DNA from 3 places in the Streptomyces sp. B8-7 genome. Region 2 is predicted to be linked to each of the others. Evidence: riboswitches for the same ligand, from Rfam matches in the RefSeq annotation. Region 2 holds a riboswitch; each other region holds the start of a gene.
The links. A riboswitch is a leader RNA that binds a small molecule or an ion and turns the genes downstream of it on or off. The one in region 2 is predicted to bind cyclic di-AMP.

Region 1 (10,270 bases), on a different contig from region 2:
AAGGCGGAGGGTCGCCCCGATACTGGATGTATCGGGGCAAGCCCGACAACGCGGCGAGCGTGCGTGCCAGACGCCGCCAGGCAGGCGGGACTTTCGAAACACGCCCTAGTACGCGGGCAGGGTGCGGGGGCCGAGGTCGTCGCGGGCGGGCGGCGGAGCGAGACGGACGGAGGCGCCGAGGACACTCAGCCCCTGTGGGGCGACGACGACGGGTTCCAGGGTGACGGCGACCACCTCGGGATGGTCGTCGACCAGCCGGGACACCCGCAGCAGCAGTTCCTCCAGGGCCGGGGTGTCGACGGGGGTGGAGCCGCGCCAGCCGAACAGCAGGGGCGCCGTCCGGATCGCTCTGACCAGGGAGGCGGCCTCCCGGTCGGTGACGGGGACGAGCCGGTGCGCGGTGTCGCCGAGCAGTTGGGAGGCCGCCCCGGCCAGCCCGAACGACAGCACCGCGCCCGCCGCCGGGTCGATCACGGCCCGTACGACGGTGTCGACGCCGCGCGGCGCCATCCGCTGCACCACCGGGCGCAGCTCCTCCGGTGCCCCGAACAGGCCGGTCAGCTCGGCGTAGGAGCGTCGCAGCTGCTCCTCGTCGGCGAGGTCGAGGCGGACGCCGCCCAGGTCGGCGCGGTGCCGCAGATGGGGCGCGGTGGCCTTGAGGGCGACCGGGTAGCCGAGCGTCCGCGCCGCCTCAGCGGCGGCGTCGGCGCTCGGCGCGGGCAGGGCCCGCAGCACCCGGACGCCGTACATGCCGAGCAGGTCGCAGGTCTCCTCGGTGCCCGGGGTGAATCCCTGCCCGCGTGCCAGGAGACCGTCGATCAGCGCGGCGGCGCCCCTCTCGTCGACGTCCTCGTACTCCGGCACCCGGCCGGGTTCCGCGGCCTCCCTGCGCCACCGTGCGTAGTTCACCGCCTCGGCCAGCGCCCGGACGGCCCGCTCGGCGGCCGGGTAGGCGGGGATGAGGCGGCCTGCGGCGGCTTCCGGCTCGGTGCCCGCCGCAGGGCCGGCCTCCGTGCCGGCCTCCGTGCCGGCCTCCGTGCCGGCCTCGGGGCCATTCCCGGTGCCGGTCTCGGGCCCGGTGCCTGCGCCTGCTCCGGTACCGGTTCGAGTGCCGGCCGCCGCTGGCGCGGCAGGAGCCGCGCCGGCCTGCGCCGCCGCTGCCCCGTCGGGCCGTCGGCCGGCCGGAGGGGCCGGGTGGGCCGCGTCCGCGACGGACTCGGCGCCTGCATCGGCCCCGGCGCCTGCCCCGGGACCGGAGACGCGGCCGGGACCGGGGACGGGGCCGGGACCGGGGACGGGGCCGGGGACGGTGCGAGGGCCGGCGTCCAGCGCCTCGGGCCGGGCACCGGCCTGGGGGGCGGTGCTCGTCGCGGCCGACAGCGCTGCGGCGAGCCCTCCGAGCTCGACGTGCACGACGAGCACGGGCTTGCCCGGCACCTCGCGGGCCGCCGAGCGGAGCGCCCCGGCCAGTTCCGCATCGTCGGGCGAGCCCTCCCCGATCGCCGGGATGGCCGTCACCACCACCGCGTCGCACGACGCGTCGGCCAGGGCCCGGGACAGCGCGTCCCGGAAGTCCCGCGCGGACGCGGCGGTCGTCAGGTCCAGCGGCGGCAGCGGCTGCAGCCCCTGGGACAGGCAGGCGTCGTAGGTGAGCAGCCCCAGCGACTCGGAGTTGCCGAGGATCGCCACCCGGGGGCCGCCCGGCAGGGGCTGGCGTGCGAGCAGCAGCCCCGCGTCGACCAGCTCGGTGATCGTGTCGACGCGGATCACCCCGGCCTGGCGCAGCAGCGCGGAGACCGTCTCGTGCGGCAGCCGGGTCGCGCGTACCGCGTGCCCCTGGGGTGCGGCTCCGCCGTGCCGGGCACCCTGGACGACGACGAGCGGCTTCATCGCCGCCGTGCGCCGGGCGAGCCGGGTGAACTTGCGCGGGTTGCCGATGGACTCCAGATACATCAGGGCCACGTCGGTGTCCGGGTCGTCGTACCAGTACTGCACGACGTCGTTGCCGGAGACGTCGGCGCGGTTGCCGGCCGAGACGAACGTGGACACACCGGTGACCCCGGTCACGCCGCCTCCGCGCCGGTGCAGCCGGGACAGCAGGGCGACGCCTACGGCTCCGGACTGGGTGAACAGGCCGATGCGGCCGGGCCGCGGCAGTTCGGGGGCGAGAGAGGCGTTGAGCCGCACCTCGGGCGAGGTGTTGATGATCCCGAAGGCGTTGGGTCCGATGATCCGCATGCCGTACGCGCGCGCGTGGCGGACGAGTTCGCGCTGGCGCTCGCGGCCGTCCGGCCCGCTCTCGGCGTACCCCGCGGAGATCACGACGAGGCCCTGCACGCCGTGCTCCCCGCACTCGGCGACGACTTCGGGCACCCGGTGCGCGGGGACGGCGACGACGGCGAGGTCGACGGGGCCGGGGATGTCCCGGACGGAGCGGTGCGCCGGCACCCCGTCGAGTTCCTCCAGGTCGTCCGGGAAGGCCCGGTTGACGGCGTACAGCTGCCCGGCGAACCCCGCTTCCCGGATGTTGCCGAGGACACCGCGGCCGACGCCGCCGGGGGTGCGGCCGACACCGACGACGGCGACGGAGCCGGGGGCCAGCAGCCGCCGCACCGAGCGCGCCTCGGCCCGCTGCTCCCGGGCGCGCTGCACGGCGAGCGAGCGGTCGGTGGGTTCGAGGTCGAGCTCCAGGCGTACGACGCCGTCCTCGAAGCTGCGCTTCTGGGTGTAGCCGGCGTCGGTGAACACCTTGATCATCTTGGTGTTGGCGGGCAGCACCTCGGCGGCGAACCGGCGGATGCCGCGCTCGCGGGCGACGGCCGCGATGTGCTCCAGCAGCGCGGAGGCCACCCCGCGCCCCTGGTGGGCGTCCTGCACCAGGAAGGCCACCTCGGCCTCGTCGGCGGGGGCGGGCGCGGGCAGTCCGTCCGCTCCGATGCGGTCGTAGCGCACGGTGGCGATGAACTCGCCGCCGATGGTGGCCGCGAGGCCCACCCGGTCGACGTGGTCGTGGTGGGTGAAGCGGCGGACGTCCTTGGCCGACAGGCGCGGGTAGGGCGCGAAGAAGCGGTAGTACTTCGACTCGTCCGAGACCTGCTCGTAGAAACTGACCAGGCGTTCGGCGTCGTCGACGGCGATGGGCCGGATGCGCGCGGTGCCACCGTCGCGCAGCACCACGTCGGCCTCCCAGTGGGCGGGGTACTCGTGCCGGTCCGGCGCGCTCTGCATGGGGCCCAGCGTACGGCTCGCACACGGCGACGGCGCGGGGCGGTCCGCGGGACATCCGACCGGGCCGGAGGGCGGGGCCAGGGCGGTGGCGGCCGAGGCGAGGACGGGCCGGGGCCGGGCCGGCGGCGGCCCGGGCGGGGCCGGACCGAGGCCGAGGCGAGGGCCGGGGCAAGGGCCGGGGCCGGGGCCAGGGCCGGGGCCGGGGCCAGGGCCGGGGCCAGGGCCGAGGCCGGGGCCAGGGCCGAGGCCGGGGCCAGGGCCGAGGCCGGGGCCGAGGCGAGGGACGGGCGCAGCGGCGGCGAGGGCCACCGCCGGGGGCCACGCGGCGCCCGGGACGGGGGTCCGTGGGGCGGCGGCGCACGGCCCCGGGCCCCCCGGAGCCGTGTCACGGTCCGGACGCCGCAGCCGGGCTCCGGAGGACCGGGCTCGTACGCCACGCCGGGACGGCCCGGGAGGCGGCACGTTCCCGGCACACCGGCCGGTGTGGAACACTGGTCTAGACAACCCTGAGCAAGTGAAGGGCAGCATCACATGGCTGAGCGCCGCGTCAACGTCGGCTGGGCCGAGGGTCTCCACGCCCGCCCCGCCTCCATCTTCGTCCGAGCCGCCACCGCCGCAGGCGTCCCCGTGACGATCGCCAAGGCCGACGGCAGCCCCGTCAACGCGGCCTCCATGCTGGCCGTCCTCGGCCTGGGCGCCCAGGGCGGCGAGGAGATCGTGCTCGCCTCCGACGCCGAGGGGGCGGACGTCGCCCTCGACCGCCTGGCCAAGCTGGTCGCCGAGGGCCTTGAGGAGCTCCCCGAGACCGTGTGAGCCGGCCCGCGCGACGCGCGCCGAAGCCGTGGCCACCCCGGGCGGCGGCGGCCACGGCTTCGGCGCTTCCCCCGCGTGCCCGGCCCTCTCCCCCGCGGCGTACGAACGGCCGAGCGGGAGCGGACGCGGACACCGCACGCAACGCGCGGCCGCCGCCGCCCGACACCGTTTCGGGACGCACGGCCGCGACCATCGGGCACACGCCGCGGAACGTCCGGCCGCGACGACCCGGCACACCCGCCGGAAGGCCCGTCCGCCATTCCGCGGACATGCCGAACAACGCACCCCCGAATTACCGGGAAAAGCGGAAAGCGGCAGCGCAGGAAAACCCCGCCGCCGATATCCTCTCTTTGTATACGGCGTACGCGTTAAGGCCGCGGACCCGACATGTTTACGGGATGTTGCGAAGTCCTCACACGGTCCGCGCGGTCCGGCTGGCCCGGAACGCGCAGCCGGTGCGCGGCCCCCGCCCGCTCGGCGTGCAGCGCGGTGATCGCCCGCGCGCGCTCGCTGTCGCCGCGGGCCACCGCGTCCACGATCGCGCCGCGCTCGGCCCAGGACTCGACCGGTCCGGCGGCGGGGGGCTCCACGGCGTACATCCAGGCGATCTTGTGCCGCAGCTGCGTCAGCACCGCGATCAGGGCGGGACTGCCGGAAGCCTGGGCGAGGGTCTCCTGGAACCAGCCGCCCAGCGAGCGCAGATCCTCGCTGTTGCCGCGTCTGGCCCGCTCCTGCCCCAGCCTGACCAGCCCGCGCAGCACCTTGAGATGCGCCTCGGTGCGCCGCTGGGCGGCCCGGGCGGCCCCCAGCGGCTCCAGCAGCATGCGCATCTCCAGCAGGTCCGCCGCCTCCTGCTCGGTGGGCTCGGCGACACACGCGCCCGCGTGCCGCCGGGTCACCACGAAGCCCTCCGCCTCCAGCGTGCGCAGGGCCTCCCGGACGGGAACGCGTGAGACGCCGTAGCGTCGCGCCAGCACTTCCTCGGTGAGCCGGCTCCCGCGTTCGTGGACACCGGCGACGATGTCGTCCCTGATCGCCGTGCACACCGAATGCGCCGGTACACGCATGAGCGACCTCCGCCTTAATGCCCGTGAAACGCCGACGATTGACGTGTGTTCAGCGACTCTATGGCAATGACGCCGAATTTCCGACGGCGGGCCGGATTCCATGGCTATTTTTTGCTCATGCGACCGTCCTGAACGGCCGATTCGACCGGATCGGCCGTCCCGTTGACCGGAAGGGAACGCCGAAAGCCCCGGCCGGGAGCGGCAGGGGCTTTTACGCGGGCGTACGCCGGGCACTGCGGCCGAGCACGGCTCGCACCGGGTGTGCGCCGGTCAGATCTCCACGCCGTGCGCGCGCAGGTAGGCGAGCGGGTCGACGTCGGAGCCGTACTCCGGCGAGGTGCGGGCCTCGAAGTGCAGGTGCGGGCCCGTGACGTTGCCGGTGGCACCGGACAGGCCGAGCTGCGCACCGGGGGCGACCGGCTGCCCCGCGACGACGGTCAGCGAGGACAGGTGGCCGTACTGGGTGTACGTGCCGTCGTGCATGCGGACGACGACCTGGTTGCCGTAGGCGCCGCCCCAGCCGGCCTCGACGACCGTACCGGCGCCGACGGACCGGACGACCGTACCGGTGGCGGCGTGGAAGTCGATACCGGTGTGGCTGCCGGAGGACCAGACGGAGCCGCCCGCGCGGTAGCCGGTGGAGACCGAGGAGCCGGCGACCGGCGTCACGAAGGTGTTCAGGCGCTTGCGCTCGGCCTCGCGGGCGGCGCGCTCCTCCGCCTCGCGGGCGGCCTCGGCCCGCGCCTCGGCGCGCGCCCTGGCGGCGGCCTCGGCCTTCCGCTCGGCGAGCGCCTCCTCGGCGGCCTGCTTCTGCGCGGCGGCCTGCGCGCCGACCTGGTCGGCCGCCAGGTCGCCGAGGGTGAGCACCGGCAGCAGGCCGGTCTGCTCGGCCTCCGGTTCGGCGGCGAGCGCCGGAGCGGCCAGAGTGCCGATGACACCGGTGGTGGTGAGCGCCGCCATGCCCGCCGCACGGGCGCCGGTGCGCCGGATGCGGGTGGGACGACGGTGCTTCCCGGTGGCGCGGGTGAACGCCATGAGGTGGCTGGTCCTTTCCTTCCCTCTCGCCTACCGGGTTAGCTGACGGGTTCGGAGCAGGAAGGTCTCCTACGGGCTCCCACGCACGCGCGGGCACCCGATTCACCCCAGGGATGTGGACCCCGTCCACCGCGGGGCGGCGACAGGGGTGGGTCCCCGGCTCCCCTGGCTCGCGCCGCACGGGGACTCGGCGATGACTGTCCGGTGCCGCGGATGCGGCGCACTGCCTGACGGACAGCCCGGAAGACGTTAAGGGGATCATCGGGTGATCCCCAAACCGATCGGCCGATGTGTAGCGCATGACACAGGACGGACAGGCAACCCCTGCCCCTCAATTCGAGGTAAGCGGCCACAAATCAGGCACCGCCGAAGGTGCCGGGGCGCCACGGGCCGAAGCGTCACCGGAGCCCCGGCGGGGCGGGCGGCGGGGGACGGACGGCACGGGTACGCACGGCGGCCGGCACACCCGTGCACCCGGTACGCACCGCGGCCGGCGCACTCGTGCACCCGCTACGCACCGCGGCCGGTGCACCCGTGCATCCGGTACGCACGGTGGCCCGTGCACCCGTGCACCCGTGCACCCGGTGCCGTCCCCCCCCGTACCCTCGTGCCCGCGTGCATGCGCGGGCACGGGGGTACGACAGGGGACGGCCCGCGCCACCCGCGCCGTCCCCGTGCTACTCGGCCGCCACCACGCTGACCGCGCCGATCCCGAGCGCCGCCACGGACTCCTTGATCTGCGCCGCGTCGCCGACGAGGACCGTGACCAGGCGGTCCACCGGGAAGGCGTTGACGACGGCCGCGGTGGCCTCCACCGTCCCGGTGGCGGCGAGCCGCTGGTACAGCGTCGCCTGGAAGTCGTCGGGCAGATGCTGCTCCACCTGGTCGGCGAGCGTGCCGGCGACGGCGGCGGCGGTCTCGTACTTCAGCGGCGCCACCCCGACCAGGTTCTGCACGGCCACGTCCCGCTCCGCGTCGGTCAGGCCCTCCCCGGCGAGCGTGCGCAGCACGCTCCACAGGTCGGCCAGCGCGGGCCCGGTGTTCGGGGTGTCGACGGAGCCGCTGATGGCGAGCATCGACGCGCCGGAGCCGTCCGGCGCGGAACGCAGCACCTGGCCGAAGGCCCGCACACCGTAGGTGTAGCCCTTCTCCTCGCGCAGGACGCGGTCCAGGCGCGAGGTGAGGGTGCCGCCCAGGCAGTACGTGCCGAGCACCTGCGCGGGCCACACCCGGTCGTGGCGGTCGGCGCCCACCCGGCCGATGAGCAGCTGGGTCTGCACCGCACCGGGCCGGTCCACGATGACGACCCGGCCGGTGTCGTCGGCGCTCACCGGCGGCACCGGGCGGAGCGCGGCCGCGGAGCCCTTCCAGGCGCCCAGCGTGTCGCCGAGCAGGCCGTCCAGGTCGACGTCCGTCAGGTCGCCGACCACGACGGCGGTGGCGGTGGCGGGGCGTACGTGCCGCTCGTAGAAGGTGCGGACCGCCTCGGAGTCGATGGCGGCGACGGTCTCCTCGGTGCCCTGGCGCGGCCGGGACATGCGCGAGGCGGCCGGGAACAGCTCCTTGGAGAGCTCCTTCGCCGCCCGCCGGGCCGGGTTGGCCAGCTCGTGCGGGATCTCGTCGAGGCGGTTGCGGACCAGCCGCTCGACCTCGCTGTCGGCGAAGGCGGGCGCCCGCAGGGCGTCGGCGAGCAGGCCGAGCGCCTTGGCGAGCCGGGAGACGGGCACCTCCAGGCTGATCCGCACACCCGGGTGGTCGGCGTGCGCGTCCAGGGTCGCTCCACAGCGCTCCAGCTCCGCGGCGAACTCCTCGGCCGAGAGCTGGTCGGTGCCTTCGGAGAACGCCCGGGCCATGATCGTGGCCACGCCCTCCTGGGCGGCCGGCTCGGCGTCGAGCGGCGCGTCCAGCAGCAGCTCGACGGCGACGACCTGCTGGCCGGGCCGGTGGCAGCGCAGGACCGTGAGGCCGTTGCCGAGGGTGGCGCGGGTGGGCGCCGGGAACGCCCAGGGCCGGGCCGCGCCCGCCTGGGGCATGGGGTGGAAGTCCATCGCGGCGAGCTCGGTCACTTGGCCGTCTCCTCGTGCTCGTGGTTCTCGTGGCTCTCGTGGCTCTCGTGGTTCCCGGCCTGGACGGTGGCCTCGGCCTCGGGGTCCTCGGGGAAGTCCTCGTCCTCGGTGTGCTCTGCGGACTCCGGCGACAGCGGCTCGTACACCAGCACCGCACGGTTGTCGGGGCGCAGCCGGGCGGCGGCGACCTCACGGACCTCCTCGGCGGTCACCTCCAGCACCCGCCGCACTGCGGTCAGGGCCAGCTGCGGGTCGCCGAACAGGACGGCGTAGCGGCACAGTTCGTCGGCGCGGCCGGCCACCGTGCCCAGCCGGTCCAGCCACTCGCGCTCCAGCTGGGCCTGCGCGCGCTCCATCTCCTCGGCGGTCGGGCCCTCGGCGGCGAACCGGGCGAGCTCCTCGTCGATGGCGGCCTCGATCACCGGTACCTCGACGTCCCCGGAGGCCTTCACGTCCAGCCAGCCCAGCGAGGGCGCCCCGGCCAGGCGCAGCACGCCGAAGCCGGCCGCGACCGCCGTACGGTCCCGGCGGACGAGCCGGTTGTACAGGCGGGAGGACTCGCCGCCGCCCAGGACGGTCAGCGCCAGGTCGGCGGCGTCGCACGCGCGCGTGCCGTCCTGCGGCAGCCGGTAGGCGGCCATCAGCGCCCGCGCGGGGACCTCCTCCTCGACGACCTCGCGCAGCTCCCGGCCGATCACGTCGGGCAGGGAGCCGTCGCGGGGGGCGGGCTTGCCGTCGTGTCCGGGGATGGATCCGAAGTACTTCTCGATCCAGGCGAGGGTCTGCTCGGGGTCGATGTCGCCGACCACGGACAGCACCGCGTTGTTGGGCGCGTAGTAGGTGCGGAAGAACGCGCGCGCGTCCTCCAGGGTCGCCGCGTCCAGGTCGGCCATCGAGCCGATCGGCGTGTGGTGGTAGGGGTGGCCCTCCGGGTAGGCGAGGGCCGTGAGCCTCTCGAACGCGGTGCCGTAGGGGACGTTGTCGTAGCGCTGACGACGCTCGTTCTTGACGACGTCGCGCTGGTTCTCCATGGACTCCTCGTCCAGGGCCGCGAGCAGCGAGCCCATACGGTCGGCCTCCAGCCAGAGAGCGAGCTCCAGCTGGTGGGCGGGCATGGTCTCGAAGTAGTTGGTGCGCTCGAAGCTGGTGGTGCCGTTGAGGGAGCCGCCGGCGCCCTGCACCAGCTCGAAGTGGCCGTTGCCCCTGACCTGGCCGGAGCCCTGGAACATCAGGTGCTCGAAGAGGTGCGCGAGCCCGGTGCGGTTCTCGGTCTCGTGGCGGGAGCCGACGTCGTACCAGAGGCACACCGCGGCGACCGGGGTCAGGCGGTCCTCGGACAGCACCACGCGCAGGCCGTTGGCCAGGCGGTGCTCGGTCGCTGTCAGGCCCCCGGAGCCTGCCTGGTCTGTGGCCGTGTGACCCATGGGCATGTACGTCCCTTCGATGGCTGTCGCGGTCGCTGAAAACCGCTGCTGTCCTGCCGGTCCTGCCACTGTATGCAAGCGTGCGGGCCGTCGTCGGAGTTCCCGCCCGCCGTACGCCGAGAGCGAGATCCCGTAGCCTTCGGGCACACGCGCACGGGCGGTGCCGGGTCCTGTTCCGGTGTTGTCGGTGCCGAGGTCCACAATGGTCCGCGTCAGAACCCGTTCATGCTTCAGAGCAAGGCGCGAGCCGGCGGGGCGTGCCGGTGCCGGCCGGACGAGTGCGTGCGGTCCGGGCGGTCCGGGCGCGCTCGTCCCGCCGGTACCGGCACGCGCCCCGCAGGCGAGCACCCAGAAAAGAGGAGCCGGCAGCGATGGCCCGCCGCAGCACGAAGACCCCGCCGCCCGACGACGCGTACGAGGAGAGGATCCTCGACATCGACGTCGTCGACGAGATGCAGGGCTCCTTCCTCGAGTACGCGTACTCGGTCATCTACTCCCGAGCGCTGCCGGACGCCCGCGACGGTCTCAAGCCGGTGCACCGCCGCATCGTGTACCAGATGAGCGAGATGGGGCTGCGCCCCGAGCGCGGCTACGTGAAGTGCGCGCGGGTCGTCGGCGAGGTCATGGGCAAGCTCCA
Region 2 (10,270 bases):
CCCCTCGGAGACCTCGACGCGCTGGCCGGGGAACTGCGCAAGGGGGACGTGGCCGCCCTGATCGTCGAGCCCATCCAGGGCAAGGGCGTGCACGAGGCCCCGCCCGGCCACCTGCGTGCCGCACAGGATCTGCTGCACCGGCACAAGGCGCTGCTGATCGCCGACGAGGTGCAGACCGGTCTCGGCCGCACCGGCGACTTCTACGCCTACCAGCACGAGGAGGGTGTGGAGCCGGACCTGGTGTGTGTGGCCAAAGCGCTGTCCGGGGGATACGTGCCGGTGGGCGCGACCCTCGGCAAGGACTGGATCTTCAAGCAGGTCTACTCGTCCATGGACCGGGTCCTGGTCCACTCCGCGAGCTTCGGATCCAACGCCCAGGCCATGGCGGCGGGCCTGGCCGTGCTGTCCGTGATGGAGAACGAGCAGATCGTCGCGAACGCGCGGGCCACCGGCGACCTGCTGAAGGCGCGGCTCGCCGCCCTGGTGGACCGCTACGAGCTGCTCGCCGACGTGCGCGGCCGGGGTCTGATGATCGGCATCGAGTTCGGACGGCCCAGGTCGCTGAAGCTGCGCAGCCGCTGGGCCATGCTCCAGGCGGCCCGCAAGGGCCTGTTCGCACAGATGGTGGTCGTACCCCTGCTCCGGCGGCACCGGATCCTCACCCAGGTGTCCGGGGACCATCTGGAGGTGATCAAGCTCATTCCGCCGCTGGTCATCGGGGAGCGGGAGGTGGACCGCTTCGTGGACGCCTTCACCGAGGTCATGGACGACGCCCACAGCGGAGGCGGGCTGATGTGGGAGTTCGGCAGGACGCTGGTGAAGCAGGCGGTGGCCCAGCGCTGAGCACCCTCGGGCCGGAGTGCTGCGCGGGAGGAGCCGGGTTTGCCCCTCAGGCAAGAAACTTGCCCCGGGGGCAACGGCTGCGGCTGAATGGAGGGCATGAGCCCTTCCGAGACCGGGCCCGTCCCGCCCGCCGCGGCCGACGGGACCGCGTCCCCCGACTCTCCCGCGTCCCCCGACTCTCCCGCGGTCGCCGACTCTCCCGCGGTCGCCGACTCTCCCGCGGTCGCCGACTCTCCCGCGGTCCCCGGCCTTCCCGCGGTGGCCCCACAGCTGCGCGCCCTGCGCCGCCGGGCGTCGCTCACTCTGGAGGCCGCGGCGCGCACCGCCGGGCTGTCGCCGGCGCACCTGTCCCGGCTGGAGACCGGGCAGCGCCAGCCGTCGCTGCCGATGCTGCTCGCGCTCGCCCGCGTCTACGGTACGACCGTCTCCGAGCTGCTCGGTGAGAGGGTCGCCGACCGGGACGCCGTCGTGCGGGCCGCCGGCATGGAGCCGACCCGGGCGGGCGGCTGGACGTACTGGCAGGCCGGCGCGCCCGGCCGCGGGATGCAGGCTCTGCGGGTGCACGTACCGCGCGGCTCCCAGGGCGACATCGTGCGTGTGCATCCCGGCGAGGAGTGGCTGCACGTCCTCGGCGGGCGGCTGCGGCTCGACCTCGGTGACGCCGCGCACCGTCTGGGGCCCGGCGACAGCGCGCACTTCGACTCGCTGACCCCGCACCGCATCGCCGCCGAGGACCCCGGCGGCGTCGACCTGCTCTTCGTCCACACGCTGTTGCAGAGTCCCACGGCCTCGCTGTGCCTGGGGCCGCCGACGGGAGACACACCATGAGTGACATCGAACAGAAGTTCCCCCGCACGCTCTGGGTGCGGCTGCTGATCTACATCGCCGCCGGGCACCTGTTCGCCGGGTTCCTGTACCTGCTGTTCGCCGTGGGCGCGGACTGACCCGGCCCCGGGCGGGCTCCGGGACGGGGCAGAGGGGGCGGGCGCGGGGCCGGCGCTTCGGGCCGGCTCAGTCCAGCAGGCGGTCCCGCAGCCGCTCCCGGGTCTCGGGTGTCACCCCGAGCCCCTGCTCCAGATAGGCGTCGACCCCGCCCCAGGTCTGCTCGATGGTCTCCATCGCCGCGGTGAGGTACTCGGCGCGCGCGTCGAACAGCGGGCTGAGCAGATCCATGACCTCGGGGGAGTAGGCGGCGGCCGCATCGCCGTTGCGGCGCACCTTGTAGCGGCGGTGGGTGGCGTTGGACTCCAGGTAGTCGGCGAGGATCGCGTCCTGCTCGACGCCGATCGCGAGCAGCGTCACCGCGATCGACAGTCCGGCGCGGTCCTTGCCCGCGGCACAGTGCATCAGGGCGGGCACGCTGTCCTCGGCGAGGGCGTGCAGCACCCGCGAGTGCTCACCGGTGCGCTCCACGACGATCATGCGGTACGACGCGATCATGCGGCCCGCGGCCCTGCCGTCCGCGAGGACGGAGCGCAGCTGCGCGAGATCGCCGTCGCGGACCATCCTCCAGAACTCGGCGCCGTCGGCCGGGTCGCTCAGCGGAAGGTTCAGGTTGCGCACGCCCGGCAGGTCGACGTCCGGGCCCTCCAGCTTCTGGTCGGCGGCGTTGCGGAAGTCGAAGATCGTGTGCAGGCCCAGGGAGGAGAGGAACGCCGCGTCGTCGGAGGTCGCGTGGGCCAGGTGGCCGCTGCGGAACAGCACGCCGTGGCGCACCCGGCGTCCGTCGACCGTCGGCAGTCCGCCCACGTCGCGGAAATTACGCACGCCGGCCAGCTCGGGTTCGGTCGACGGGACCTGCTGCGTCACGGGGGCTCCCTCCCGGTAGGGCCCCGTCGGCGCGGCTCGTCGACGGGCACGGTCTGACGATACGACATGGCTTCCCGGGGCCACCGGTCGTCCATGCCGTCGGGCCCGGGGCTCCCGGGCGCTGACCGCACGGCCCGGCGTGCGCCCGCGGCGCGCGCCGGTGTCCCCCGTGGCGCCTCTCAGGCCCGGGCTCTCACGCCCGGGCTCTCGGCCCGATTCCGCGAGCCCCTGCGCGGGAGGGCCGGTGGACGGACGGCCGGGTGGGGGTGCCTTGGGGGGTGCGTGGGAGGGCGTGGGGGTGCGTGGGGGGCGCGCGGGTGGGGGGAATGAGGAGGAATGAGGAGGAATGTGAGACATCCGGAGACATCCGGAGACATCCGGAGCGGGCGGAGAGGTGTGGAGGGGTGTGGAGGGGCGGGGCGCCCCGGGGGGGGATGTATTGCCTGTCGTGTGACGAAAGGTGCTCAACGGATGAAGTGCGGGAATCGGACTCTTGCCGCCTGAGCGTGGGCCGGTTCGTCGAGTGGTGTCGCTTTGGTGGGGCAAGCGGACTCAATGTGTGAGTCCTCCTTCTCAATGCCTTCTGGGGCTTCTGTCCGAATTAGTGTCTTCATTCCAACTCGCTCTGGAATAAAGAAACCTGGAGACGTGTCACGTGAGGAGCGTCATATCCGTGACGGTGAGTCGCCCGTCATGCTCACGTAATCAGTCAGCCTTTCAAGGGGATTCGGGGAACGCGGGGCGTCCGCATTGCACGCAGGGTGACCGTGAACCACCTGTAAGGATCAAGAACCGACGCTTCGCCTGGAACCTCTTGCTTGTCCGTTTGCGTCTTGGTCGCTTACGTTCCCAACCGATCCGGACGGACGCCTAATCCTGCCGCCGACCGGAGCCCGCGCAAACCCACCCGTGTACGGCAGGAGCGGGGGACCCACAGGTACAAACGCCTGTTCCGGTCTCCGGAACGGCTTGGGGTAAAGCCGCGCCCCGGCGCGGCCGGACATCTCCAGTCCGCACCCGACAGCTCACCTCGCAGGCGCCGGAGAGGAATCCCCCATGCCCGTGAAGGGTAAGCACCGCCGTCCCAAGGCCGCTCAGCGCCTCAGCCGTTCTCTCGTCGTCGCCGGCACCGGCAGCGCCGCACTCGCCCTCCCGCTGCTGGGCGCCGCGGTCGCCGTCGCCGCGCCCGGGCAGGCCGCTCCGCAGTCGGCCGTCCAGTCGGTGACCACGCAGACCAAGGCCGCCCAGAAGCCGGCCGCCGCCCAGAAGGCCACGCACCTCTACACCGTCAAGAGCGGCGACTGCCTGTCGAAGATCGCCGACGAGCACCACGTCCGCGGCGGCTGGCACAAGCTCTACCAGGACAACCGCGAGGCTGTCGGCGCCGACCCGTCGCTGATCCATCCGGGCCTGAAGCTCACCCTCGGCAAGAAGGCGGCCGCGGCCCACACCCCGGCCACCGCCCGGGCGCCGAAGCCCGCGACGTCCTCCGGCTCCTCGAAGTCCTCCGGCTCTACCGCGTCGTCCGGGGCCGCCAAGCCGTCCACCGCGTCGAAGTCGTCCGCGGCCGCGCCGAAGCCCGCCGCGGCCCCCGCGCAGGAGTCCTCCGCACAGCAGTCCTCCACGGACGCCGTGCAGACCGCCACCACCGCGGCGAGCGGCTACGCCGCCCCCGTCGCCGGTGCCGGTGTCGGCACCGCCTACCACGTGGCGGGCAGCATGTGGTCCAGCGGCTACCACACCGGTGTCGACCTCGTCGTGCCGACCGGTACCCCGCTGAAGGCCGTGGGCACGGGCACCGTGGTCTCCGCGGGCTGGGGCGGCGCGTACGGCAACCAGGTCGTCATCAGGCTGGCCGACGGCTACTACGCCCAGTACGCCCACCTGTCCTCGCTGTCCGTCTCGGCCGGCCAGAGCGTGGCCGCCGGTCAGCAGGTCGGCCTCTCCGGCGCGACCGGCAACGTCACCGGCCCGCACCTGCACTTCGAGATCCGGACCACCCCCGACTACGGCTCGGACGTGGACCCGGTCGCGTACCTCCGCTCGCACGGCGTGTCCCTCGGCTGACGCCCTGCACCCGCCGCCGAAGGCCGGACCCCGATCCCCGGGTCCGGCCTTCGGCGCACCCGAACACCCCCCGCGGGCCACCCGTATGCGGACCGCCCGCCGCGCGGACCGCCCGTGCGCGGACCCTATTCCGCAGATGCCAAGACTTGACCAGTGGTCTATCTCACCGCCCGTCAACCCCTGCCTACGGTCGCGTAGGTCACATTCGAGGGGGAATCATGGTCCGACGTGGCAGACGATGCGAAGAACGACAACAGATCAGTGATCGGGTCGTACGTGGCGGTGGGGGACAGCTTCACCGAAGGCGTCGGCGACCCGGGCCCCGACGGGGCGTTCGTCGGCTGGGCCGACCGGTTCGCGGTGCTGCTCGCCGACCGGCGGCCCGAGGGCGACTTCGACTACACCAACCTCGCCGTACGCGGCAAACTGCTGGACCAGATCGTGGCCGACCAGGTGCCGCGCGCCGCGGAACTCGCCCCGGACCTGGTCTCGTTCTGCGCGGGCGGCAACGACATCATCCGGCCCGGCACCGACCCCGACGACGTCGCCGAGCGGTTCGAGCGGGCCGTGGCCGCGCTGACCGAGCGGGCCGGCACGGTGCTGGTGACCACCGGCTTCGACACCCGGGGCGTCCCCCTCCTCAAGCACCTGCGCGGGAAGATCGCCACCTACAACGGGCACGTACGGGCGATCGCCGACCGGTACCGCTGCCCCGTGCTGGACCTGTGGTCGCTGAAGTCCGTACAGGACCGCAGGGCCTGGGACCACGACCGGCTGCACCTCTCGCCCGAGGGCCACACCCGGGTGGCGCTGCGCGCCGGGCAGGCCCTCGGCGTCGAGATCCCCGCGGACCCCGAGCAGCCCTGGCCCCCGCTGCCGCCCCGCGGCACCCTGGAGGTCCGTCGCGACGACGTCCACTGGGCCCGCGAGTACCTGGTCCCCTGGATCGGCCGCCGCCTGCGCGGTGAGTCCTCCGGCGACAACGTCACGGCCAAGGGCGCGCTGAGCCCCGACGACATCAGGCTCCGCATCGACGCCGTGGCCTGACAGCGGGCCGCGCAGGGGGGCCGCGCTGCGCGCAGGGGCGCGGGCCGCGCCGCAACGCCCGCGCTCCACCAGAGAGGTGACGGTGCGGGAGTGGTGCCGGACGACGGCACGGCCGCGGTGCTGGGATGACGGCGACACCCCCCGCCCACCGGAAGGACCCCCGCATGCCGCTCGCACGCACCCCCGCCGTGCTGTCCCGCGCCACCACCGCCCTGGCCCTCGCCCTGCTCGCCCTCGGCGCCCCGGCGCTCGCCGCTCCCGCCGCCCTCGCGCTGCCCGCGCCGGCCGCCGTCCAGGAGCCCGGCGTCGCGGCCGTCACCGTGACCGGTGAGGGAAGCGCCGCGACGGAACCCGACCTCGCCGTCGTCGGGGCCGGTGTCGAGGCGGTCGCCGCGACACCCCAGACGGCGCTGGACGCCCAGAGCAAGGCCGCCGCCGCGCTGCTGCGGGCGGCCAGGGAGCAGGGCGTCGCCGAACGCGACATGCGCACCGAGAGCGTGTCCCTCGCCCCGGTCTACGAGTACCAGGACGGCGCCTCCCGGCTGAAGGGCTACCAGGCCTCGCAGTCCTTCTTCCTGAAGGTGCGCCAGGTGGACCGCACCGGCGCGGTCCTCCAGGCGCTCACCGACGCCGCCGGCACCGCGGGCCGCATCCACTCCGTGTCCTTCGACGTGGCCGACCCGGGCCCGCTGCGCGCCCGGGCCCGCCAGGCGGCGTTCGAGGACGCGCGCGCCAAGGCCGAGCAGTACGCCCGGCTCGGCGGTCACCGGCTGGGCCGGCTGGTCTCGCTGACCGAGGACGCGATGAGCCCGCCGCGCCCCTCCCCGCCCGCCGCGGACGCCCCGCAGGGATCGGGCGCGGGCGTGCCCATCGTGCCCGGTGAGATCCGTGCCACGGCGACGGTCACGGCCGTGTACGAGCTGATCTGAGCCCGTGGCCCGCGGACCTGTGCGTCCCGGCCGGGCGGTCAGCGCCCGAGCGGCGCGGCCCGCGTCTCCCGGTCCAGTCCCAGTTCCCGCGCGAGCGCCTCGTCCACCCACCGCGCCGCCAGGGTCCGCGACACCGCGCCCGGGTAGGAGATCAGCTGGACGGCGAGGCCGTCGAGGAGCGCGGTCAGCCGCAGGGCGCTGGCGGCGGGGTCGGGGCAGTGGAACTCGCCCGCGGCGACGCCCTCGGCGATCACCTCGCCGAGCGCGGCCTTCCACTGCCGGTCCAGGTCGCGGCTGACCTGACGCAGGCCGGGATCGCGCAGAGCGGCGGCCCAGCCCTCGATCCACAGCCGCCAGCCCTTGGCCTGCCCGGTCGGCGCGTACCACCGCACGACGGCACGCAGCCGGCGCAGCGCGCTGGTGCGGCGGGCCAGCAGCCCGCGCAGGTGGGCCAGGTCGCCCTCGGCGGCGTGCGCGAACGCGGCGGCGACGAGCTTCTCCTTGGTGGAGAAGTGGTAGAGCACCAGCGCGTTGCTCACGCCGAGCGCCGAGGCGACGTCGGAGATCCGCACCGAGACCACGCCGCGTACCTCGATCTGCTCGATGGCGGCCCGCAGCAGTTCCTCGCGCCGCTCCTGAACGCCCAACCGCACTCTCGCCACGCGCTTCACCCTACACAGCGGCCCGGACGTGGGCAGACGCCTGCGCAGCGCCCCCGGCCGCCCCGCGGGCGCCGGCCACGCCCCCGTCCGGAGCAGGCCGCGAAGGCGCCGGCCCGGTCCCCGGGAGGCGGTGGCGTCCGTCAGCGGTACCACCCGAACTGCTCGGCGATCACCGGCAGCCGTTCGGCCACGATGGCGTGCGCGGCCGCCCTCGGGGTCGTCCCCCCGGCGTCCGCGCGCGTGAGCATCTCGTCGACCAGGGTCCGCATCGACCGGCGGATGCGGGCGAACGCCTCGTCGGGGTCCGCGCCGACGTCCCCGAACAGGGTCCACCACCACCAGGCGTTCGTGCCGGAGTTGGCCACCACGTCGGGCAGCACGCACACGCCGCGCGCGGCGAGCGGCTCCTCGGCGGCGGGGGCGACCGGCATGTTGGCGGCCTCCACGATCCAGCGGGCCGTGACGCGCTCGTGGTTCGTGCCGTCGATCGCGTACGACACCGCCGCCGGGACCAGGATCTCCGCGTCCGCGGACAGCCAGGCGTCGTCCGGCAGCTCGCGGTCGCCGGGGCGCAGCGCCGCCCGGTCCACGGTGCCGTGGGCGTCCCGCGCGGCGAGCAGCTCCTCCACGTCCAGGCCGGCCGGGTTGGCGACGGTGCCCTTGACGTCGGCGACCGCCACGACGGTCAGGCCGGCCCGTACCAGGAAGCGGGCGGTGGCGCCGCCCATCGTGCCGAAGCCCTGCACGGCGACCCGCGTGCCGGCGTACGGCGCGCCCGCCCGGTCCAGGGCCGCGAGCACGACCTCGGCGACCCCGCAGCCGCCCACCAGCTCGCCGAGCCCGATCCCGCCGACCCGCGCCGCGGACGCCTCGGCGAGCCGGGCCCGCGCCGACACCTCGTCGTCCAGCAGCGGGAACACGGCCTGGACCGGGGACACCAGGCCCGCCTCGGCGGCGGCCCGGTCCACGAGGTCCTGGGTGAGGCCGAGGTCCTCGCCGGTGGTCCAGCACTGCTCGACGTACGGCCGCATCGCCCGCAGGTAGCGGACCAGCAGCCCGTACGCCGCGGGGTCCCGCGGGTCGCAGTCGATGCCGCCCTTGGCGCCGCCCAGCGGGACGTACCGCCCCAGCGGGTCGTAGTGCAGCGCCTCCTTCATGGTCATGCCGCGGGCGAGTCCGGCGACCTCCTCCAGGGAGCAGCCCGGCCGCATCCGCAGACCGCCGCTGCACACCCCGCGCACCAGCCGGTCGACGACCAGGAACCCCTGCCGGCCGGTGACGTGATCGGTCCAGGTGAGGGAGAGCAGGGGGCTGGTCACGGAGGCTCCTCGGGGGCGGTGGCCGGGACGGGGCGGAGGGGCGCCCGGCGGACGTGGCCGCGCGGAGCAGGGCCGGCGCACGCCTGCGGGCCGGTCCCGGCACCCGGCGGACGGTCACGCAGCGTACTGAACCGGCGGTCAGTATCGAAACATGGCCCGAACCTGTCAACCCTGATACTTCCCGCCGGGCCCGTGCGGCCGGGCCCGAGCCGCGCCGTGCCTGTGGCGCCGTGCCTGTGGCGCCGGGCCTGTGCCGCCGTGCCCGGCACGCCCGAGCCCGGGCCGCCCGGGCCCGGCACGCCCGGGCCGGGCCCGTGTGCGCCCGGAGATTCCACGGCGGCGGCCCGGGGGCGCCCAGCCGGGCCGGTCCGGGCCGTCGGGCGCGGCGGACCATAATGGAAGGCCTCACCGACTCCACCTGGAGGTACCGTGGCCGGTTCCCGTTCCCTGAGCGCCGGACTCAGCGCGCTTCAGCCCGAGGCCTTCGGCGCGGATCCCAGCGGTGAGCGCATGGCGCGGATCCGCAGATCCCCGCACTTCGCGGACGGTGTCTTCCAGAACCCGGGCGGCCCGGCCCGCACCCGCCCCTCCGGCTCGGCCCTGGACTTCGCGAAGCTCTACTTCGACAAGGACGCCCGCACCCGCAGGGCGCCGCACGGGCGCATCCCCGTGCACGCCACGACCCTCGCCGACCTCGCCCGGCCGCCCGCCTCGGGGCTGCGCCTGACCTGGATGGGGCACTCCAGTGTGCTCGCCGAGATCGACGGCGCCCGGGTGCTCCTCGACCCCGTGTGGGGCCGGCGCTGCTCACCGTTCGCGTTCGTCGGGCCCAAGCGTCTGCACCCCGCACCGGTGCCGCTGACCGCGCTCGGCACGGTCGACGCCGTGGTGATCTCCCACGACCACTACGACCATCTGGACCTGCCCACGATCAAGGCGCTGGCCGGTACGGACACCGTGTTCGCGGTGCCCCTCGGGGTGGGCGCGCACCTGGAGCGCTGGGGGGTGTCCGCCGACCGGCTGCGCGAGCTGGACTGGCACGAGTCGACGCGCGTCGGCGGCCTCACCCTGACCGCGACCCCGGCCCGCCACTTCTGCGGCCGCGGCCTGCGCAACACCCAGCACACCCTGTGGGCCTCCTGGTCCGTCACCGGTGACGAGCACCGCGTCTACCACAGCGGCGACACCGGCTACTTCGAGGGCTTCCGTGACATCGGGGCCGCGCACGGCCCGTTCGACGCCACGATGATCCAGCTCGGCGCGTACAGCGAGTTCTGGCCGGACATCCACATGACGCCCGAGGAAGCCCTGCGCGCCCACGTGGACCTCCAGGCAGGCACCCCCGCGGGCGTCCTGCTCCCGATCCACTGGGGCACGTTCAACCTGGCCCCGCACCCGTGGGCGGAGCCCGCGGAATGGACCGCCTCCGCCGCCGAGGCGATCGGCCAGCCCGTGGCCTTTCCCGTCCCCGGCCGGCCCTTCGAGCCCGCCGGAGACCTGCCGACCGCGACGTGGTGGCGCTCCGTGGGCCACGTCCCCGCCGACCGGAAGTGGCCCGCCCCCGAACTCCCCGACGCCACCTCCCGCGACGGCC
Region 3 (10,270 bases), on a different contig from region 2:
CCTCCGCAGGCCGCAGAGGCCACCGCCCCCTCCCCGCCTCCGCAGGCCGCGCCAGGCCACCGCAAGGACGCGAGGGCCACCCCCCAAACCCGCCCCGTAAAATCGACCCACTGTGTCTGACTCCCCGAACCCCGCCGCCCCCTCACGCCCCCACCTCCGCGCCAAGGGCACCCCCCGCTTCCCCGACGGCCCGCAGCCCGACCCCGCGGGCTCCCACTTCGAGCGCCGTATCCGAAGCTTCCAGCCGCGCCGCAGCCGCGTCACCGCGAGCCAGGCCGACGCGTTGCAGCGGCTGTGGTCGAAGTGGGGCCTGGACATCGACGGCCACCGGATCGACGACCCGGCCGGGCTGTTCGGCGACGACCGCCCCGTCGTGCTGGAGATCGGCTTCGGCATGGGAGAGGCCACCGCGCAGATGGCCGCGGCGGACCCGGACACCAACATCCTCGCGGTGGACGTCCACACCCCCGGCCAGGGCAATCTCCTCGGCCTGGCCGAACACCACGGCCTGACCAACATCCGCGTCGGCAACGGCGACGCGATCATCCTGCTGCGCGAGATGCTGGCGCCCGCGTCCCTGGACGGCCTGCGGGTCTACTTCCCCGACCCGTGGCCGAAGAAGCGGCACCACAAGCGCCGCCTGATCCAGCCGGAGTTCCTCACGCTGGCCGCGACCCGTCTGAAGCCGGGCGCGCTGCTGCACTGCGCGACGGACTGGGAACCGTACGCGGAGCAGATGCTGGAGGTGCTGACGGCGCACCCGGACTTCGAGAACACGCGGCGGGAGGGCGGCTTCGCGCCACGTCCCGCGTTCCGGCCGCTGACCCGTTTCGAGGGTCAGGGACTGGACAAGGGACATGTCGTGAACGACGTTCTGTTCCGCCGCGTGGCCCCCTCGGCCGACGCCCCCGGCGCGCAGGAGCCCGTGACCGGGCCGGCCGAGGCCGTCGGTCCGGCGGCACGCCCCTCCCTGGAACCGCGGGAACCCCAGGAACGCCAGCAACCGCAGGAACCCCAGGCACCGCAGGAACCCCAGGGCGGCTGAGTCCCGCCCGCCCGTCGGCGGGCCGCGCCCCTGCCTCGCTAGGGTCGATGCCGTGGCCAGTCGTCCCCCGTACGCGACGCCTCCCGCGGTCCGGCCGGGACGTGCCGCGCCCGGGGGCGGTCCCCGGGGGCGGCCCTCCTGGGTGGGCCGGGCCGCGCTGACCGGCCTGTTGGCGGTGTCGGGTCTGGTGATCCTGGCGCTGGTGCGCGAGCAGACCGGCACCGAGGGCCTGGTGGTGGGCCTGGGCCTGGCCGTGCTGCCGGTGCCCCTGCTGCTCGCCGCGTTCCGGTGGCTGGACCGGGTGGCTCCGGGCCCGTTGCGGAACCTGGTGTTCTCCTTCGCGTGGGGTGCGGGCGCGGCGGCGCTGATCGCGATCGTCGCGAACGGCTTCGCGATGCGCTGGATCGCGGCGGCGACGGCCGATCCGGCGGGCGCGGACGCGCTGGGCACGACGTTCGTGGCGCCGGTGGTGGAGGAGTCGGCGAAGGCGGCGGCGGTGCTGCTGGTGTTCCTGTTCCGCAGCCGCGATCTCACCGGCGTCGTCGACGGTGTGGTGATAGCGGGTGTCACGGCGACGGGCTTCGCTTTCACGGAGAACGTCCTCTACCTGGGCAGCGCCTTCGGCACGGACCGGCTGACGGGGGGCGCGGGGCTCACCTCGGTGACGGCGGTGACGTTCTTCGTGCGGGTGGTGATGTCGCCGTTCGCGCACCCGCTGTTCACGGTGCTGACCGGGATCGGGTTCGGCGCCGCCGCGCTGTGCGGTGACGGCCGGCCGCGGAGCAGGGTGCTGCTGCCGCTGGCGGGTCTGCTGCCCGCGACGGGCCTGCACGCGGTGTGGAACGGCGCGGTGGCGTGGGGCGGGTACGGCTTCCCCGTGGTGTACGGGGCGATCATGGTGCCGTCACTCGGCCTGGTGACCTGGCTGCTGATCCGGACGCGTCAGCGGGAGCTGCACGCGGTGCGCGAGGAGCTCGGGGTGTATGTGACGGCGGGCTGGCTGACGCCGGCGGAACCGTACGTCCTGGGCTCGATGCGGGCCCGCGGGCTGGCCCGCGCGTACGCGGCGCGCCATCTGGGCAGGGCGGCGGGCCGTCAGGTGGCCCGGTACGAGGCGGCCGCGGCGTCACTGGCGTTCCTGCGGCACCGGGGCCGCCGGAACGGGGCCGGTGCGGACTTCACCGCACGGGAACGTGAGCTGCTGCACGCGCTGTGGGCGGGCCGCACCACGGCCGGACCGGCGCTGCGGTACGCGGCGCGGGCGGCGGCCGCACCGCCCCGCCGGACACCCACGACCGCCCACCACGGCTACGACGACGACTACTACGGCCACGGCCACGGCCACGAGTGCGGTCAGCCCGTCCCCGGCCCCGTACCGCACATGAGGAACCGGCGGCCCTGACGTCGGGGGGTGTCGTCAGGACCGCCGGTTCACTCCGGGCCCGACGGGGCGGGCCGGGGCACCTCACCGGGCGGGGGGGCGCCCGGTGCCGTGCGGGATCGGCAGGGGCGTCTCAGGGGGTGAGACCCCGCTCGCGCAGCCAGGCCAGCGGGTCCACGCCGCCCGCGGCCCCGCCGATGTGGACCTCCAGGTGCAGGTGGGGACCGGTGACGTTGCCCGTGGCGCCGACGCGCCCGATGACGTCGCCGGTGTTGACCTTCTGGCCGACGCTGACGTTGATCGAGGACTGGTGCGCGTACCAGAGCTCGGTGCCGTCCTCCAGGGTGAGGACCGTGCGGTAGCCGTACGACCCGCTCCAGCCGGCCTCGGTGATCGTGCCGGTGTGGACGGCCTTGATGGGCGTACCGGTGGGCGCGGCGAAGTCCAGGCCGGTGTGGTAGCCGGAGGACCACATGGAGCCGGCCTGCCCGAAGAGGGAGGTGAGCGTGTACGAGGAGGTCGGCAGCGTGTACTGGCGGGCCAGCTCGGCGAGCCGCTCGGCCTCGGCCTTCTTGCGGGCCTCCTCCTCCGCGGCGGCCTTCGCGGCGGCGGCCTCGGCCTCGGCCTCCTTCTCGGCCTTGGCGGCGGCCTCGGCGAGTTCCTTCGCCGCGGCGGCCTGGGCGGCCTGGGCGGCCTTGGTGTCGGCCTGGCTCTGCTGCCGCTCGGCCTGGGCGATGATGCGGGCCCGCAGGGCCTCGCCTGCGTCGTCGGCGCCCTGGGCGGTGTCGGCGGCCGTGGTGCCGATGCCGCTGAGCGGGGCGGCGGGCTCTTCGGCGGGCTGCTCCTCGTCGGACAGCAGGGTGCCGACGGAGGGCAGGTCGGGCATGGAGATGGCGACCGGCGGCTTGCCGGACTGGGCGCTGGCCATGCCGCCGGCGCCGACAGCGGCTATGACGCCGACGCCGAGGACGGTGGAGCTGCGGGCGAGTCCGCCGCCGCGCTGCTTGGAGACCCGGTGCCTGCCGCGTACGGGGCGGACGGTGTCCGCGGTGGGGTTCCACTCCTCCCACGGACCGTCGTCGGTGCGGGGGCCGCCGTAGGCGAAGACCTCGGCGGTGTCGGCGGAACGCTGGCCCGGCACGAACGGGGCTTGCGGGGCAGGCCGGTTGGACGCCACGTGGGCGTACTCCTTTCCTTCCTTCTCGCCTACCGGGTTAGCTGACGGGTTCGGAACAGGAAGGTCTCCTACGCGCGTATACCGGCCGTCGGTGCACGGCGGGCATTCGCGTGATTCACCCCAAGTTGGTGGTTCCCCGGTTCCCTTGCGGGATTCGGCGCGTGCGCACGGAGCCGCCTCTTGTGACGGCTGGGACGACCGCTGCGTTATCGGACAGTAATAGAAGCGGGTCCCTCTTTCCAAGCTGTTCGGCTTGATCATTGCAGTTTCCGGGCAGGAGATTCACCCCAGGAGGGGCGAAAGCCGGGCGAGTTGACCCGGCACCCACGACGTCCGAGTTTCTGACGTTTACTCAGCTGTTATGCGGAGGGCACCCGTCCGATCACATCGCGTGACGCGAGCCGGAGAAGACCCGCCGCCGGGCGGCTCCGGAACTCACGGCGACCCGCCGCCCCCGCTCCTCCTGCCGGCGGACCCCTCGGCCCCCGCGGAGCCCGCCGCATCCAGGGGACGGCGGACGGCGAGCAGGGCCATGTCGTCGCCGAGTGCGCCACCCGAGTGGCCGCGTACCTCCTCCGCCAGAGCCGACAGCAGCGCCGCGGGCCCGCGGAAGACCCGGCCGGTGAGCCGCAGCTCCGGGTCGTAGAAGACGCCGTCCGCGTCACGGGCCTCGGACAGCCCGTCGGTGTACAGCAGCAGGGTGGCCCCGCCCGGAAAGGGCACCTCCTCGACCCGGTCCGGCCCGCGGCCGAGGTCGCCGAGGCCCAACGGCAGCGCGGGGCTGCGCGGGTGCACCGGGCGCACGGTGCCGTCGCCGTACAGCACGAGCGGCGGGGGGTGCCCGCGGTTGAGGACGCGTGCGAGGGCTTCGCGGTGCGGCAGTTCGGCGAGCGCGGCGGTGGTGAACCCTTCCAGCGCGTCCAGGCCCGCCCGACGCGCCCCCTCACGGTCGAGCGCGCGTTCCAGCCGGTCGGCGACACCGGCCAGGGTGGCCTCCTGCTCGGCCGCCTCCCGGAACGCCCCGATCACGACGGCGACCGCGGACACCGCACCCATGCCCTTGCCGCGGACGTCCCCGACGACGAGCCGCACCCCGTGCGGGGTGTCCTGCACCGCGTACAGGTCGCCGCCGATGAGCGCGTCCTCCTGCGCGGCCTCGTAGCGGGCGGCGATGTCGAGGCCCCCGATCCGTTCGGCGGGCTCGGGCAGGACGGCGCGCTGGGTGGCCTCGGCGATCTCCCGGGCGGAGGCGAGCCGCTCGCTGCTGCGGCGGACGAGGACGTTGATGACGACGGCGAGGAACGCCACGGTGACGACGGTGATCTGCTCGGTGACCGCCTCGGCCTCCAGGGCGATGCCCATCAGCACGTGCAGGGTGAGGACGACGACGACCGCGGCGGAGCCGATGAGCACCGTGCCGCGCCGTGAGTACAGCGGGGCGGCGACGAGGGGCGCGGCGGTGAAGAACGGTGCGGCGGCGTACACGTCCGGGGTGAGGGCGTCGTAGACGAGTCCGGCGCTGATCAGCAGGACGGGCAGGACGCGGACGAAGGCACGGGTCGACGAGATCCGCCGCCGGTCGTCGGCTGCGGCCGCCGAGCCGCCGACCGGCCCGACGGGCGGTCCCACACCCCTCACCTCACCAGCCGGCACCCTGTCTCCCGGCGTACGTCGACGGTCGGGCCGCGCCTCGGCCCGTCCGTCCAGCCTCGCCGGTGCACCCCCGCGCGGCGAGCGGAACGGTCCGACCGGGCTACGCCGGGAGCGGGCCGGCGCACGCAGGCGGGCCGGCCGCCGCCTGACGCGGCCGCCGCCTGACGCGGACGGCTCAGGGCGACGGCCACGGAGAGGGACCGGGAGCCGGCACCGGGGCGTGGCATGGCGTGGCGTGGCGTACGAGCACACGGGGAGACGGGGAGACGGGGAGACGGGGAGACGGCACAAGCGTCATGGAACGACTCAGGGCCGGAGTCCGTTCACATGGACTCCGGCCCTGGGCCTTCAGTAGCGGGGACAGGATTTGAACCTGCGACCTCTGGGTTATGAGCCCAGCGAGCTACCGAGCTGCTCCACCCCGCGTCGGTGATTCAAGTGTACGCCATGCTCAGGACCACCAGCACCACGGTTTCCCGCACCCCCTTTCGTCTTCGAGATCCCGGAAGGAGAAGACCCCGTCTTCAACGTCCATGGTCCCCCGCCCCACCACCACGACCGTCCGGCCGCCATGTGCAACAGCAGGGTGCCAGGATGTCCGGGTGGTCAGCGCTGAAGAGTGGATTCGAATCCGTAGCGGCCTGCGGTTCGGCCAGAGGTTCCGAGGGACGGTGACGGCAGTCCCGAGACCGGGTGCGATCGGGATCTTCGTCGACATCGGTCTTCCGGTCGGAGGGTTCGTCGATGTTCTGCTTCTGCCGACGGCCGCAGAACGCTGGCCGAGCGAGGGGACCGAGGCCGCATTCGAGGTCTGGTGGGCCGATCAGCGACAGCAAGTGCGACTCAAGCCAGTCGACCCGCGGTTCCTGCGTGACGACTTCACCCACTGGCAGGCGGACTGGCGGCCCGGCTGGCCCGAAGACGTGCCGGTGGACAAGGCATGGGTCGATGCGGCGGTGACGCATCTACGGGGAACCGGCGTGATCGAGGAGACACTGCGCTCGGCAGGCTGGCGGCCGGGACGGCACGTCTCGACGGGCCGCTGGCGCAAGGCGCTCGAGAAGACCGGCCTGATCCGCATGCACGATGCCGCTGAAGCCTTCTTGGCGGAGTTCGGTGGCCTGGACGTCCGGATCAGCGGCCCCGGGATCACCTGCGCCAGGACCCCCTTCACCTTCGACCCGGACGACCTGATCGGCGAGGAGGACCGCTTCGCCGACTGGAGTCACACCATCGGGCGCGCCGTCTTCCCCCTCGGCGAACTCGATGAGGGCAGATTCCTCCTCGGCATCGACGAGAACAGCGAGATCTACCTGGTCGAGACCTGGCTGGCTACGTTCGGCTCTGCCCGGGACGCGCTGGAGAAGCTCATCCTGGGCGTCGCCCCGGAGCGGATCGAGACTGCCGACTGAGCAGCCCCAGCCGACCGGGCTCCACCCCGACGACGCTTCCCGACGGGCCGCGCGATCGCCCAAGATCCCGTGTCCCTGCCGGGGCGGAGGCGAAGGACGGGTTGGGCCGGGCTGAGGTCAGGCGGGGGGTTCCAGGTGCCGGTTGGGAGCCTTGGCGCGGTCCGCGTACTCGGGCAGGACGACGACGTGGGCACCGTGCGCGGTGAGGAGTCCGCTGCCGTCGGCCCCGGCGACGAAGGTGTCGGGTTCGCGCCAGGCGGTGACGACACGGCGGACGCCGGCGTCGAGGATGAGCCGGGCACAGGGGGCGGGGCGGGAGGCGCGGCGGGCGCAGGGTTCGAGGCTGGAGTAGACGGTGGCGCCGGGCAGCCGCGGGTCCGCCGGGTCGATCTTGGCGAGGGCGGCCTCCTCGGCGTGCACGAGGGGGTCGCCGACCTCGCGGGAGTGGCCGCGGGCCAGTTCGGTGCCGTCGGCGCCGACCACCACCGCACCCACGCTGAAGGCGGTGTCCGACGGCGGGCACAGCGCGGCCAGATCGCAGGCGAGGGCCAGCCAGTGCCGGTCGGCGGGCACGGTGCGCGGGCCGGTGCCGGGGGCGGTGGGCTCGTAGCGCATGAGGACGACGTCCTCGATGCGCCGGGTCTCCACCAGCCGCAGCCGGCCGCCCTGATAGCCGCCGGGGCCGAAGAGCCGTGGCGCTTCGGGGGTGCCGACCAGGAGGGGGGCGAGGACCAGCTGGAGTTCGTCGGCGAGCTGCTGCCGGAGCAGCTGGGTGTGCACGGTGCCGCCGCCCTCGACCATCAGTCGCCGCACCCCCCGTACGTCGTGCAGGTGCTCCAGCACGGCGGGCCAGTCGAGCCGGTCGCCGAGGTCGACGACGTCGGCGGCGAGCCCCGCCCGCGCGGCGCGTCCGGCACCCCTGCCGGTGGTGTACAGCACCTTCTCACCGCCGGTGTGCCAGAAGCGGGCCGCGGGGTCGAGATCGCCGCTGGCGCTGACGCAGACCTTCAGCGGGAACTCCGCCCGCCCCTGTGCGACGCGCGCGGCCCGCCGCTCGGCGGAGTTGACGAGCAGCCGGGGGTTGTCGGCGCGCAGGGTGCCCGCACCCACCAGGATCGCGTCGCAGGAGGCCCGTACCTCGTCCACCCGGTCGAAGTCGGCCGGGGAGGAGAGCAGCAGCCGCTCCGGGCCGGTGTCGTCGAGGTACCCGTCGAGGGAGACGGCGGCGGAGAGAAGGACGTACGGGAACGGCATCGGCGCGAATCTCTCACTCTCACGGAGAACGGACGGCATCACACACCAGGGCCCCCATCCTCGCGCCTCCCCCGGGCCCCGGGAACTCCCCCCGCCTCCACCCGCACCGTCAGCCATGCGCCCGCGCCCCCAGATAGGGATCCCCCCGCAGCACCCCCCGACTGCCCAGCAACACCCCGCCGGCCAGCCCGAGAGCCGGGAGCAGCAGTACTGCGGCGGTCCAGCCCGGTCCTGGCAGGGAGTCACTGAGTGTGATCGGCAGTCCGAGCGTGCTGCTGAGCGGACCCGCGAGGGCGAGGGAGGCGCCGCTGCCGACGACCGCGCCGACCGTGCCCGCCACTCCGCCCGAGAGCAGTGCCTCGCACAGCAGGATCCGACGCAGCTCGGGGCGTCCGGTGCCAAGAATGCGCAGTACGGCAAACTGCCCGAGCCGGGCCCGGGCGCTGTCGGCGGCTCGCACGGCCCCCAGGCCGACAGCAGCCAGAGCCAGGACCAGTACCCCGGCCCGCATGGCGAGGTCCGCTGCGCCGAACAGACCCGGCAGATGACGGATCCGGTCGGACACCGGGGAGGCGGAGAAGCCTGCGGCCTGCAGCGCGTCGGTGACCGCGGCCACCTGCCTCTGGTGCGCGACCACCACGACGGCGGACTGCGCGCCCTCCTTGTCCCGGAAGGTCTCGGGGTCCTGCCCTGCCCGTGCGGCGGCCAGCAGCGCGGCGGAGGACTCGGAGAGATAGGCGACGCCTGGTCCGTCGGCTTGCCAGCTCGGGTCGTAGAGAGCCGCGATCCGCAGTCGGAGGACCGCGGTGGTGCCGGAGGCGGCCCCGGTCGCCCGGGTATGTCCGAAAGCGATCGTGCGGCCGAGGAGCGGGGTGAAGTCCGTGCCCTGCGCGGTGGCGGGAAGGACGACCTCGTCCGGGGAGAGCCGTTCCGGCAGGGTCCCTTGTGTGATGGGAAGGTCGTCGGCCGGGGTCAGAGTGCGGCTGGTCAGGTCGTACGTCCCTGACTCCTCCGCGTAGAGGGTGGAGGGGTAGTCCGCGACCACGTGGCGGACGCCCGGCACATTCCGGGCCTCTCTCAGGGCCGCAGTGGTCAAGGGGCGGACCGACACGTCGTCCTCGAACGAGGTGAGCTCGATCTGGGTGAGTCCGCCCGATGCCAGGACGTCTCGCTGGACGGCGCCCGCCGCGCCCGCGGTCACACCGGCCGACGTGCTCAGCAGAGCCGCCAGCACGGTGAGCGTGGGCAGCGCCCGGCGCAGGGACTGTCCGTCGCGTCTCCACGTGTACAGGCTCCAGCGGCTCATCCCTGCTTCTCCTCACCGGCGTCCTGCCGGAGGGCGGGTGACAGCACTCCCCCGTCGAGTACGTGGCGCTGCTCGCAGATCCCTGCGAGCAGCGGGTCGTGGGTGACCAGCAGGACGGCCGCCCCGCGCTCGGCACAGGAGAGCAGGGCGGCACTCACGGACTGCGCGGTCGCGGGGTCGAGGCCGGAGGTCGGCTCGTCGGCCAGGATGAGCACCGGCTCCTTCACGGCGGCTCGGGCGACGGCGATCCGTCGGCGCTGGCCGCCGGAGAGTTCCGTGACCGGGCGGTCGGCCAGGTCCGCCATGCCCAGATCGCCGAGCATGTCGCGCGCCGCCGCACGATGCCGGGTCAGGCGGGACCCGTAGGCCGCCGCGACGTTCTCCCAGGCGTTGAGGAACGGCAGAAGTCCGAGGTCCTGGAGCACGAGGCCGATCGCGCGCCGGCGCAGTTCGTCCCGTTCGGCCGCTGACAGGTGGCGGGTGTCCGTGCCGGTGATGTCGAGGGAGCCGGCGTCCGGAGAAAGGATCAGCCCGAGAAGGGCCAGCAGTGTGCTCTTGCCCGAGCCTGACGGCCCCTCCACGGCGGCCGTCGTGCCTGCTTCCAGGGTGAGGTCCGCTCGGGTCAGGCCGCCGCCTGACGCGTAGTGGAAGACCAGGCCCTCTGCCGCGACTGCGGGTGGTGAGGCGATGTTCATGCGCGGGTGAGTTCCTTCCGCCGGGATCAGGACGGTTCAGGCGAGCAGGTGGTAGGCAGCCCTGGTGCCGTCGGCGGAGGCGACACCGCCGGGCGACACGGCGTACAGGTCCGGGTGTTGCGGATCGCGGTAGGGCTCCAGGAGACCTGGCAGGTCGTCCCACAGGGTCTGGGGGATGCTGCGGTCGGAGACAAGCGCCGCCTCGACCGCGTCGGAGGCGGTCGGCAGATCCCCGGATCGAAGTGCCTCGCGGGCCTGCGCCACGAGATCGGCCCTCGTGGTGAGGCGCCGGGCCTGCGCCTCGCACCCGACGCTGGCGAGCATCGCCACGATGCGCAGGGAACGGG

Region 1: another riboswitch for cyclic di-AMP. It lies ahead of AC5K6T_RS31420 (M23 family metallopeptidase); the one in region 2 lies ahead of AC5K6T_RS11955 (M23 family metallopeptidase).
Region 3: another riboswitch for cyclic di-AMP. It lies ahead of AC5K6T_RS24285 (M23 family metallopeptidase); the one in region 2 lies ahead of AC5K6T_RS11955 (M23 family metallopeptidase).

What each region holds. Positions count from the first base shown of each region.
Region 1 covers NZ_JBYRRL010000008.1:37,740-48,009, reverse strand. Annotated here, with positions in the region: gene AC5K6T_RS31435 (bifunctional acetate--CoA ligase family protein/GNAT family N-acetyltransferase) at 106-3,228, opposite strand; gene AC5K6T_RS31430 (HPr family phosphocarrier protein) at 3,760-4,041, shown strand; gene AC5K6T_RS31425 (GntR family transcriptional regulator) at 4,410-5,108, opposite strand; gene AC5K6T_RS31420 (M23 family metallopeptidase) at 5,379-6,143, opposite strand; cyclic di-AMP (ydaO/yuaA leader) riboswitch at 6,156-6,346, opposite strand; gene AC5K6T_RS31415 (M16 family metallopeptidase) at 6,821-8,209, opposite strand; gene AC5K6T_RS31410 (M16 family metallopeptidase) at 8,206-9,639, opposite strand; gene AC5K6T_RS31405 (DNA gyrase/topoisomerase IV subunit A) at 10,005-10,270, shown strand, end outside.
Region 2 covers NZ_JBYRRL010000002.1:739,089-749,358, forward strand. Annotated here, with positions in the region: gene AC5K6T_RS11935 (aspartate aminotransferase family protein) at 1-843, shown strand, start outside; gene AC5K6T_RS11940 (helix-turn-helix domain-containing protein) at 940-1,671, shown strand; gene AC5K6T_RS11945 (DUF6126 family protein) at 1,668-1,787, shown strand; gene AC5K6T_RS11950 (tyrosine-protein phosphatase) at 1,855-2,652, opposite strand; cyclic di-AMP (ydaO/yuaA leader) riboswitch at 3,547-3,704, shown strand; gene AC5K6T_RS11955 (M23 family metallopeptidase) at 3,709-4,719, shown strand; gene AC5K6T_RS11960 (SGNH/GDSL hydrolase family protein) at 4,981-5,766, shown strand; gene AC5K6T_RS11965 (SIMPL domain-containing protein) at 5,931-6,695, shown strand; gene AC5K6T_RS11970 (TetR family transcriptional regulator C-terminal domain-containing protein) at 6,734-7,357, opposite strand; gene AC5K6T_RS11975 (glutamate dehydrogenase) at 7,498-8,676, opposite strand; gene AC5K6T_RS11980 (MBL fold metallo-hydrolase) at 9,106-10,270, shown strand, end outside.
Region 3 covers NZ_JBYRRL010000004.1:965,360-975,629, reverse strand. Annotated here, with positions in the region: gene trmB (tRNA (guanosine(46)-N7)-methyltransferase TrmB) at 113-1,045, shown strand; gene AC5K6T_RS24290 (PrsW family intramembrane metalloprotease) at 1,098-2,447, shown strand; gene AC5K6T_RS24285 (M23 family metallopeptidase) at 2,560-3,603, opposite strand; cyclic di-AMP (ydaO/yuaA leader) riboswitch at 3,615-3,773, opposite strand; gene AC5K6T_RS24280 (PP2C family protein-serine/threonine phosphatase) at 4,039-5,232, opposite strand; tRNA gene AC5K6T_RS24275 (tRNA-Met) at 5,609-5,682, opposite strand; gene AC5K6T_RS24270 (SUKH-3 domain-containing protein) at 5,859-6,668, shown strand; gene AC5K6T_RS24265 (dihydrofolate reductase family protein) at 6,786-7,922, opposite strand; gene AC5K6T_RS24260 (FtsX-like permease family protein) at 8,032-9,228, opposite strand; gene AC5K6T_RS24255 (ABC transporter ATP-binding protein) at 9,225-9,923, opposite strand; gene AC5K6T_RS24250 (hypothetical protein) at 9,960-10,270, opposite strand, start outside.